Nisaea sediminum: one gene and its partner. The protein of the gene in region 1 interacts with the protein of each later gene in a pairwise test. Links are inferred from orthologs where the notes say so. Each region holds a gene or a part of one and is shown on either strand. Other genes may lie near its edges.

Evidence for each region.
Region 2: the proteins of def (region 1) and IG122_RS15615 interact in binary tests that used the Escherichia coli proteins (3 or more experiments, as listed by UniProt). The link is inferred for Nisaea sediminum from one-to-one orthologs.

What each region holds. Positions count from the first base shown.
Region 1 is NZ_JACZCQ010000006.1:367,780-372,920, reverse strand. Bases 1,216-3,956 are described here. They hold def (peptide deformylase), read right to left. Parts: upstream 2,980-3,956; coding sequence 2,452-2,979; downstream 1,216-2,451. Other genes in these bases: IG122_RS13805 (DNA recombination protein RmuC), read left to right, coding at 3,132-3,956; fmt (methionyl-tRNA formyltransferase), read right to left, coding at 1,463-2,431; truA (tRNA pseudouridine(38-40) synthase TruA), read right to left, coding at 1,216-1,457. In the rest of the region: dapE (succinyl-diaminopimelate desuccinylase), read left to right, coding at 1-132; IG122_RS13825 (hypothetical protein), read left to right, coding at 137-712; more of truA, read right to left, coding at 717-1,215; more of IG122_RS13805, read left to right, coding at 3,957-4,313; IG122_RS13800 (GNAT family N-acetyltransferase), read left to right, coding at 4,316-4,897; IG122_RS13795 (RidA family protein), read right to left, coding at 4,901-5,141. UniProt on the Escherichia coli protein: Removes the formyl group from the N-terminal Met of newly synthesized proteins. Requires at least a dipeptide for an efficient rate of reaction. N-terminal L-methionine is a prerequisite for activity but the enzyme has broad specificity at other positions.
Region 2 is NZ_JACZCQ010000006.1:754,760-759,708, reverse strand. Bases 1,174-4,150 are described here. They hold IG122_RS15615 (aspartate-semialdehyde dehydrogenase), read right to left. Parts: upstream 3,187-4,150; coding sequence 2,161-3,186; downstream 1,174-2,160. Other genes in these bases: leuB (3-isopropylmalate dehydrogenase), read right to left, coding at 3,289-4,150; IG122_RS15620 (RNA polymerase sigma factor), read right to left, coding at 1,243-1,974. Outside these bases: IG122_RS15635 (RebB family R body protein), read right to left, coding at 1-158; IG122_RS15630 (RebB family R body protein), read right to left, coding at 249-581; IG122_RS15625 (RebB family R body protein), read right to left, coding at 792-1,127; more of leuB, read right to left, coding at 4,151-4,407; leuD (3-isopropylmalate dehydratase small subunit), read right to left, coding at 4,537-4,949.

The DNA of each region.
Region 1 (5,141 bases):
GTGGTCGAGTTCGGCATCGTCGGCCAGACCATGCACAAGACCGACGAGCATGTGACGGTCTCGGATATCGAGGCGCTGACCGATATCTACGAGGCCGCGCTCGGGAAGTTTTTCGACGCGGCAAGGGGATAGCCCGATGATCCCGGGCGTGAACGAGATCGTCCGCGCGCTCTATGGCTGCTGGTGCCTCGCCCTCAACCGACCGGGCGCGATCGAGCTGTTCGACCGCAGCGAGGCCGGGTTCTGGCGCTCTTTCTTCGCCGCGGTGCTGGCGCTGCCGGGGATCCTGATTTCCGAGGTCGCGCATGGCCGGGCGGAGTGGCTCGCGGGCGATTTCTTCGACTGGATCAGCTTCGGGCTGCGCTACGCGGTCTACTGGCTCGCCTTCCCCTATGTCGCGGCGCTGATCGCGGAGAAGATCGGGGCGCTCGATAAGATCCTCGATTATCTCGTGCCCTATAACTGGCTCTCCCTGCCCTTCGTCTACATCACGTGCCTGTTTTACCTGCTTGGCTCGGGTGGCGGTGCCATGGCGGGGATCTTCGAGACGCTCAGCATCGTGCCGTGGCTTCTGATTGTCCTGCTCCGCTGGCGCTGGGCGCGGGATCTGCTCGGCGTCTCGGGGCTGATGGCGGCCGGGTTCGTGCTCGCTGACGAAGTGGTCTCGCTGCTCGCCTATTTGCTGCTGGAAAGCATCGCCGTCGCGAGCTGACCGGTCAGTATCCGACCGAGACCAGATAGAGCCCATCCGGCGGTGCCGTCGGCCCGCCTGCGGCCCGGTCCTTCGCCGCAAGTGCCGCCTCCACGTCCTTCCGCGTCCATTTCCCTTCGCCGACCAGCTTCAGCGTGCCGGTGATGTTGCGGATCTGATGATGCAGGAAGGAGCGGGCGTGGGCGTTCAGGTGGATCTCCTCGCCGACGCGCGAGACGGTCAGGGCATCGAGGGTCTTCACCGGCGACTGCGCCTGGCAGTGCTTCGCCCGGAAAGTGGTGAAGTCGTGATTGCCGAGCAGGGCTTCCGCCGCCTCGTGCATGGCGCCGGCATCGAGCTGTTGCGGAACGTGCCAGACGCGGCCGCGATCGAGCGCCGGCGGGGCCGGGCGGTTGAGGATGCGATAGAGGTAGGACCGCCGGGTGGCGGAGAAGCGGGCATGGAACTCCGGATCCGCCTCCGCCGTATGGCGGATCACGATGGGGGCCGGTTTTAGGTGGAAGTTCACCGCCTTCATCACGGTGGCCGCATCGAAGCGGTCGGTCTCCAGGTCGAAATGCGCGACCTGCGCCAGGGCATGCACACCTGCGTCGGTTCGTCCGGCGCCGACGACCTCGACAGACTCGCCGGAGAAAGCGGTCACCGCCTCTTCGAGTGCCTGCTGGATCGACGGTCCGTTGGCCTGGCGCTGCCAGCCGGAAAAATCGCCGCCGTCATATTCGATCGTGATCCTGAAGCGCGGCACGGGGCTCAGCCGAGTTTCGTGCCGGGCGCGAGACCGTCGAAGCCGCGCAGCAGGTCTGCCGCATCCATCGGTGCCTTTCCCGGCCGCTGCAGGCGGGTGATGCGCAGCGCGTCCTCGGCGCAGGAGACGGTAAGCTCTCCGTCGAGCACGGTGCCCGGATCGTTGGAGAGCGGGCCGAGCTTCAGCACCTCACCCGCAAAGACCTTGAAACGTTCGCCGCCGAGTTCGAACCAGGCGCCGGGCCAGGGGGCGAGGGCGCGGATGGTCCGCTCCAGCTCCTCCGCGCCTTTCGACCAGTCGAGGTGGCCGGTCTCCCGGGTCAGCTTCTCGGCATAGGTGACGCCGTCCTCCGGCTGCGGGCTCGCCTCGACATAGCCGCCGGCAATCGCGGCGAGCGCCGGCAGGATCAGCTTGGCGCCGACGGCGGAGAGCGTGTCATGCAGGGTCTCGCCGGTGGTCTCCTCCGTGATCGGCACGCGCTCGGCCATCAGCATGTCGCCGGTATCGAGACCCTCGTCCATCGCCATGATGGTGACGCCGGTCTCACTGTCGCCGGCGAGGATGGCGCGCTGGATCGGCGCCGCGCCGCGCCAGCGCGGCAGCAGCGAGGCATGGACATTGATGCAGCCGAGCCGCGGCGCCTCCAGGATCTCCTTCGGCAGGATCAGCCCGTAGGCGACGACCACGGCGGCGTCGAGCGCGAGGTTGCGGAATCGCGCCTGTTCCTCGGCGTTGCGCAGCGAGACCGGGGTGAAGACCGGAATGCCGTGGCGCTCGGCGGCCTCGTGCACCGGCGACTTGCGCTCCTTCTTGCCGCGCCCGGCGGGGCGGGGCGGCTGGCTGTAGACCGCCGCGATCTCGTGTCCGGCGGCGACCAGCGCCTCCAGCACAGGCACGGAGAAGTCCGGCGTGCCCATGAAGGCGAGGCGGAGGGGCTCGTAAGGGGTGATGGCGGTCTGGGCGGACCCGGACATGGGAGAGGTTCCGATCGGATCTAGGCCGCTTCGTCTTCGGCGCGCTGTTTCTTCGCCTTGGCCATCTTCCTCAGGATCATGTTCCGCTTCAGAGCGGAGAGATGATCGACGAAGAGGACGCCGTCGATATGGTCGATCTCGTGCTGCAGGCAGGTGGCGAGCAGGCCGTCGGCCTCGATCTCCTGCGCGGCCCCGGTCTCGTCGAGATACTTCACCCTGACCGCGGCCGGGCGGGTCACGTCGGCATAGTGGCCGGGCAGGGAGAGGCAGCCCTCCTCGTAGGTGCTCACCTCGTCCGAGGACCAGACGATCTCCGGATTGACGATCCTGAGCGGTTGCGGCTCCTCGTCCTTGCCCGCGACGTCGATGACGATGAGCCGCTTGGTGAGGCCGATCTGGGGCGCCGCCAGGCCGATGCCGGGCGCGTCATACATGGTCTCCAGCATGTCATCGAGGATCTGCCGGATCTCGTCGTCGATTGTCTCGACCGGAGTGCATTTGGTCTTCAGGACCTTGTCCGGCGCCCAGACGATGTCACGCTTGCTCATGCGGGTGTTTCGGTTTTGTTGCCAGCCGCCCCTGAGTTAGGGGATCGCCCTGCCGAGGTCAAGTTTGGCGGCGCCTTCCGGAGGCGCGTGCGCTACGTCGAGCGTGGTAGGATAAGTGATTCGCAAGAAGCGGTTCGGATGTGGAAACAGGCATGGATAGTCTGACCCTGGTGCTGGCGGCGGTCGCCGCCCTCGCGGTTCTCGTCGCGGTCGTGGCCCTGATGCGGGGGCGCGGCGGGGACGACCGTATCGCCATGGTGCTCGAGGAGTCGGCCCGGCGCCAGGCGGAGCAGGCGGAGCGCGCCGCCGCGGCACAGGCCGAACTCGCGGGACGGGTGACCCAGCTCTCCGAAAACCATGCCGCGGCGCAGGCGAAGATCGCCGAGCTGATGCAGCTGCAGGAGCGGGAGGTCGCCAAAAGGCTCGACGAACGGCTGGCCGACGTGACCCGTAAGGTCGGCGAGAGCCTGGAGAAATCCAGCACCAAGGCGCAAACCTCGCTCTCGGAGCTGCAGCAGCGCCTCGCGATCATCGACACGGCGCAGAAGAACATCACCGAGCTTTCCACCCAGGTGGTCGGATTGCAGGATATTCTTTCCAACAAGCAGGCGCGCGGCGCCTTCGGGGAGATCCAGCTGAACGATCTCGTTAGCTCGATCCTGCCGCCCAACGCCTACCGTTTCCAGGCGCAGATTGGCGAGAACCGGCGCGTCGACTGCCTGATCGACCTGCCGAACCCGCCGGGTTCCATCGCGATCGACGCCAAGTTCCCGCTGGAGAGCTATCATGCGCTGATGAATGCCTCGAGTGACGCGGAGCGCGCCGCGGCCCGTAAGCAGATGGCGACCGCGATCCTGAAGCATGTGAAGGATATCTCGGCGCGCTACATCGTGCCGGGGGAAACGGCGGAATCGGCGCTGATGTTCCTGCCGTCGGAGGCGATCTATGCCGAGCTGCATGCGAACCTGCCGCAGGTCGTCGAGCAGTCCTGGAAGGAGCGGGTCTGGATTGTCTCGCCGACCACGCTGATGGCAACGCTGAACACGGTGCGCGCGGTGCTGAAGGATGCCCGCATGCGCGAGCAGGCGCACGTGATCCAGAAGGAGGTGCGCACCATGCTGACGGATGTCGGACGGCTGGACGAAAGGGTCGGCAAGCTGGAAACGCATTTCAATCAGGCGGAGAAGGATATCCGCGATATCCGCACCTCGACCAACAAGATCACCCGCCGCGGCGAGTTGATCGAGGAGATCGAGGTCGGGACTGCCGAGGGCTCGGGCGATGCGGCGGCCGATCTGCTCGGTACTACAGAACATCTGCCGCTCGAAAGCTGACCGTGGCCGACCGTGATCTGAAACACACGACGCTCGAATTGCCGGTGCTGACCGAGCGGCTTTGCCTCCGTGCCTACCGCGACGACGACCTTGAGAATGTCTTCCGGCTGCGCTCCAATCCGGAGGTCGTCGCGATGCTCTACGGCGAACCGATGACGCGCGCGGAGGCGCCGGAAGCGCTGGCGCGGTACATGATCCCGCCTGTCCTCGAAGCGGACGGGGACGAGCTCAAGATTGCCGTCGAACGGCGGGAGGACGGCGCCTATCTCGGGAACCTGAAGCTGCAGCTGCTGAGCCGGGAAAATCTGCAGGGCGAGATCGGCTATGTCTTCGACCCGCGCCATCAGGGCCGGGGCTATGCGCTGGAGGCCGCGCGCAAGGGACTGGAACTGGGCTTCGCGCATTTCGGCATGCACCGGATCAGCGCCCATTGCGACGTGCGCAACACCGCTTCCTGGAAGCTGATGGAGAAGCTCGGCATGCGGCGCGAGGCGCATTACCGGGAGAAGGAGTTCTTCAAGGGCGCCTGGGCGGAGGATTTCGTCTACGCCATCCTGGCGCGCGAATGGGCGAGCACCGGCTAGGCATCACGACGGTGAATGAAAGCGGTCTTCGGGAATGACCGCGATGGCGGTCAGCTCAATCAGAAGGTCGGGGTCGACGAGGCCGACCACCTTGATTCCGGTCGTGGCCGGACCGTGTTGTTTCGAGAATCGCTTCGTGCGGACCTGCTGGATCGCAGGAAGGTCCCGGTCCCGGACATAGTACATCGTGGTCGAGACGATGTCCTCGAGACGCCCCCCAAGGGCCCCCAGGATGGCCTCGATA
Region 2 (4,949 bases), 390 kb from region 1 along the record:
TGATGCGACACCATGTTGGCGTAGAGCACGCTCGTCGCTTCCGCGAGGGAGGTGTAGAGCGGCAGCGCCGAACTCGCCGGCGCCAAGCCGAGAGTCATCGTGTTGGTCTGTGTGACCGAGTCGGTCACCTGGTCGTTGACGGAGCTTCGTTCCGGCATGTCACTCTCCTCAAGGCACAATGTGCGTGCGGGGAAGGGGGGAGGCGGTCGCTAGTTCGCGCCGCCTCCGCTCACTTCGGACCGTCGACCTCAGGTAACCGGCGCGGAGGCCGCTTTCAGGGACGACAGCAATGCCAGCATGTTGTTGGGCACGTCGCTGTTGCCGATCTTCGAGGTCGCCGCAGCCCCGGCCATGGTGTCCACGCTGTAAACCTGGATCACACCCTGGTTGGTCGAGGCCTGGGCCGCGATCTGCAGCTGTTGCTGCGAGCTCACGGCGTTCTCATAGAGAATGCCGGTGGAGTGCGCGAGCGACTGGAAAATCGCCCCCATGCTCATTGCCGGCGCATCTCCCAGGACCTTCACATTGGCCTGGGTGACGGAGTCGGTGATCATGCCGTTGACCGGTGTATTGTCTGCCATTGCATTACTCCATTCGCCGCAGGGGCAGACATCCGGGCACCGGCAGTGGACATGCGCTCGTACAATGGAACCAAACTCCCCATTGCCGCGGGCTTCCTACCGGTTGCACTGGTGCGTCCGATCCTCTCGGCTGGTTGGGATTACCGCACCCCGGGGCCTACCGCCGCGGGTCTACCCCGGGTGCGAGGGTCGAGTGATCTCGGGACGGCCTTAGCCGACCGGACCCGTGCTCGTCGCCTTCAGGGCCGTCAGCAGCGACAGCATGTTGTTCGGCACGTCGCTGTTGCCGATCTTCGACGTCGCGACCGCGTCGGCCATGGTGTCGATGCTGTAGATCTGGATCACGCCCTGGTTGGTCGCGGCCTGCGCGGCGATGCCGAGCTGCTGCTGCGAACTGACGGCGTTCTCATAGAGAATGCCCGTGGAATGCGCGAGCGACTGGTAGATCGCTCCCATCGCCATCGCCGGGGAGTCGCCCAGAACCTTCACATTGGCCTGGGTGACGGAGTCGGTGATCTGGCCGTTGACCGGAGTTGGGATTGCCATCTCTGTCTCCTCAATACTGCTGGTTTCAGGACCGTCCGCCCCGTCTCGCCTTGCTCTCAACTGGGCGCGAACACATCAATGACGCACCACCCGCAATAGGTGTGAACAAGAAATCTCAGGTTGGCCCGGCGCCGCTGCGACGCAGCCGTTCGCGGGCCAGCTGGACGCGCTTGCGGGCGGTGCAATTGGGAATGCAGAGCCGCTCGGCGATCTCCTTGTAGGAGAGCCCCTCGAGGAACCGGAGCATCAGCGGCACCCGCAGCAGTTCCGGCAGTTCGTCGAGCGCCGCCTGCAGCGTGCGCATGGCCTCGCCGGTCTCCGCCACTTCCTCCGGCGTCGGCTCGGGTGTGGGAGCCGACGGGATATCGTCGCCGTCCGCCATCGCCAGAACCTCGTCGGTCCAGCGCTTCTGGCGCGCGCGCGCACGATAGAAATCGATGCAGGAATTGTGCACCAGACGCGACAGCCAGGCGCGCTGATTTGCGATGCCCTCGCCGCCGCCTTCGGCAAAATGAGACGAGGCCCGGACCAGGGCATTTCCAAGGGCATCCTCGGCGTCCGCCATGTTCCCGGACATCAGGCGCATGCATTGTCTTAAGAGTTGGTTCTGATGGGTCGACCAGAGTTCCCAGAAATCTTCCGGCGGCAGCTGCCCGGCTTCGGAAGGTGCGGGACGCGGGGGAGGCGGCGCTGGAACCTCTCGTACGGGAACCGGACCGGCAAATCCGCCGGCCGAACGCGCGATGAGATCCACCGCACTCCGCGTCGCCTCTGCGAAGAGATCGCCGGACAGACCCGCTCCGGGCGCAGTCCGGCCATTGCCGCTGTCCTGGTTACCAGTCCCCACGTGAAGCCCCGACACGTTGAAAGTGTTCTGTGCTTTGAATGCGACGGTCTGAGTAATTTTTTACTCAGGGCCGTGCAGTAGGGACGAAACAGACAGTCGAACCGTGAACGCAATAGTAGAAAAATCGAAAATAAAAAAACGGCCGGGACGTTTCCCCGGCCGTTCCTTTACGTATCTATAGAAGGCTCAGGCGGCCTTCTTGAGGTGATCCTTCACCAGCGCTTCCGCAATCTGCACCGCGTTGAGGGCCGCGCCCTTGCGCAGGTTGTCCGAGACGCACCAGAAGACGAGACCGTTCTTCACGGTCGGGTCCTTGCGGATACGGCTGACATAGACCGCGTCCTCGCCCGCGCATTCATGCGGGGTGACGTAGCCTTCGTCCTCGCGGTGATCCACCACCACAATCCCCGGGAAGTTGCTCATCGCGGCACGGGCTTCCTCGACGCTGATCGGCTTCTCGGTCTCGATGAAGACCGCCTCGGAATGACCGATGAAGACCGGCACGCGCACGCAGGTTGCGACCAGTTCGATCGCCGGATCGAGGATCTTCTTGGTCTCCCCGGTCATCTTCCATTCTTCCTTCGTCGAGCCGTCATCCATGAAGACGTCGATATGCGGGATCACGTTGAACGCGATCTGCTTGGTGAACTTCTCCTTCTCGACGGGGTCGTTCACGTAGATCGCCCGGGTCTGGGTAAAGAGTTCGTCCATGCCTTCCTTGCCGGCGCCGGAGACCGACTGGTAGGTGGAGACAACGGCGCGCTTGATCTTCGCCATGTCGTGCAGCGGCTTCAGCGCCACGACGAGCTGCGCGGTCGAGCAGTTCGGATTGGCGATGATGTTGCGCTTGCCGTAGCGCGCGAGGGCATTCGCGTTCACCTCCGGCACCACCAGCGGCACGTCCGGATCCATGCGGAAATGCGAGCTGTTGTCGATCACCACGCAACCTGCCGCGGCCGCCTTCGGACCGTATTCCGCGGAGATCGAGCCGCCGGCGGAGAACAGGGCGATGTCGGTGCCTTTGAAGTCGTAAGTCGAGAGGTTCTGGACCTTGAGCGTCTTGTCCTCGCCGTAGGACACTTCGGTGCCCACCGATTTCTCGGAAGCCAGCGCGACGACTTCGGTCGCCGGAAAATCGCGCTCGGCGAGAGTGGAAAGCATTTCACGACCAACGGCGCCGGTTGCGCCGACTACGGCAACTTTATAGCCCATGGTTCTGGTCCATTCCTTTTGTTGTTGAAGTCCATAAACGACTTCGGCGGGAGACTTACGCCCCCCGCCGAGTAAATTCAAGCAATGCTGGTTGGGAGGGGGCTATCCCGATACGAGTTTATCCAGCTCTTTAAGCAGGCTGTCGGTCATGACCGTAGTCGAGACGCGTGCCATGCCGTCCTGCATGATGTCCGCGGTTCGCAGCCCCGATTTCAGGACGTTCTGGATCGCCTTCTCCAGCATGTCCGCTTCCTCGCCCATATCGAACGAATACCGCAGCGCCATCGCGAAGCTGAGCATCTCGGCGATCGGGTTCGCGATTCCCTTGCCTGCGATATCCGGCGCAGAGCCGTGCACCGGCTCGTAGAGCGCGTGGCGCTTGCCGGTCACCTCGTCGACGGCGCCGAGCGAGGCCGACGGCAGCATGCCGAGCGAGCCGGTCAGCATCGCGGCGCAGTCCGAGAGAATGTCACCGAAGAGGTTGTCGGTCACGATGACGTCGAACTGCTTCGGATTGCGGACCAGCTGCATGGCGCAGTTGTCGGCATACATGTGGTCGAGCTTGACGCCTTCGCCCTCGGCCTTGTGCAGGTTGGTCATGACCTCCCGCCAGAGCACGCCGGACATCATGACATTGGCCTTCTCGACGGAGGTCACCCGGCTGTCGCGCTTGCGTGCGAGATCGAAGGCGACCCGGCCAATGCGCTCGATTTCCGGGGTCGTGTAGACCTGGGTGTCGTAACCCTTCTTGGTGCCGTCCGGCAGCTCGTCGATACCGCGCGGCTGGCCGAAATAAACGCCGCCGGTCAGCTCGCGCAGGATCATGATGTCGAGGCCTGCGACCAGCTCCCGCTTCAGCGAGGAGGCATCGGCCATCGCGTCGAACACCATCGCCGGGCGCAGGTTGGCGAAGAGATCCATTTCCTTGCGCAGGCGCAGCAGGCCGCGCTCCGGCTTTACCTCGAACGGGAGGTCGTCGTACTGCGGGCCACCGACCGCACCGAACAGGACGGCATCGGAATCCACGGCATCGGCCAGGGTCTCGTCGGTCAGCGGCGTGCCGTGCTTGTCGTAGGCGGCGCCGCCCACAAGGCCTTCCTGCAGGTCGAAACTGACAGACCGCTTCTTCGCCATCCAGTCGACGACGCGGAGCACTTCCTTGACGACTTCGGGACCGATCCCGTCGCCGCCGAGAACAAGCATTTTACGATTGGAGGCCATGAATTCTGCTTACCCTAGTGAGACCGGCCTTCGCGCGGGCCGGAAAATGCGTGCTTTTTATAGAGAGCCCGGCGCTCTTGGGAAACCCTTGAGCGCCGGAATGGTTCCGTATTTCGCGGAAAATTTCCGTCAGGAGGCGGCGAGCCAGGGGCGCTCAGTCTTTTCCTTGTCCTCGAACTTGTCGATCGCAGTGCCCTTCTCCATGGTCAGGCCGATATCGTCGAGACCGTTGAGAAGGCAGTGCTTGCGGAACTCGTCGACCTCGAAGGCGATCTTCTCGCCGTTCGGGCGGCCGATTTCCTGGTTTTCCAGATCGATCTCGAGAACCGCGTTGGAGCCCTTCTCGGCATCGTCCATCAGCTCGTCCAGCTGCTCCTTGGTCACCTTGATCGGCAGGATCCCGTTCTTGAAGCAGTTGTTGAAGAAGATGTCCGCGAAGCTGGTGGAGATCACGCAGCGGATACCGAAATCGAGCAGCGCCCAAGGGGCATGCTCGCGCGAGGATCCGCAACCGAAATTCTCTCCGGCGACGATCACCTGCG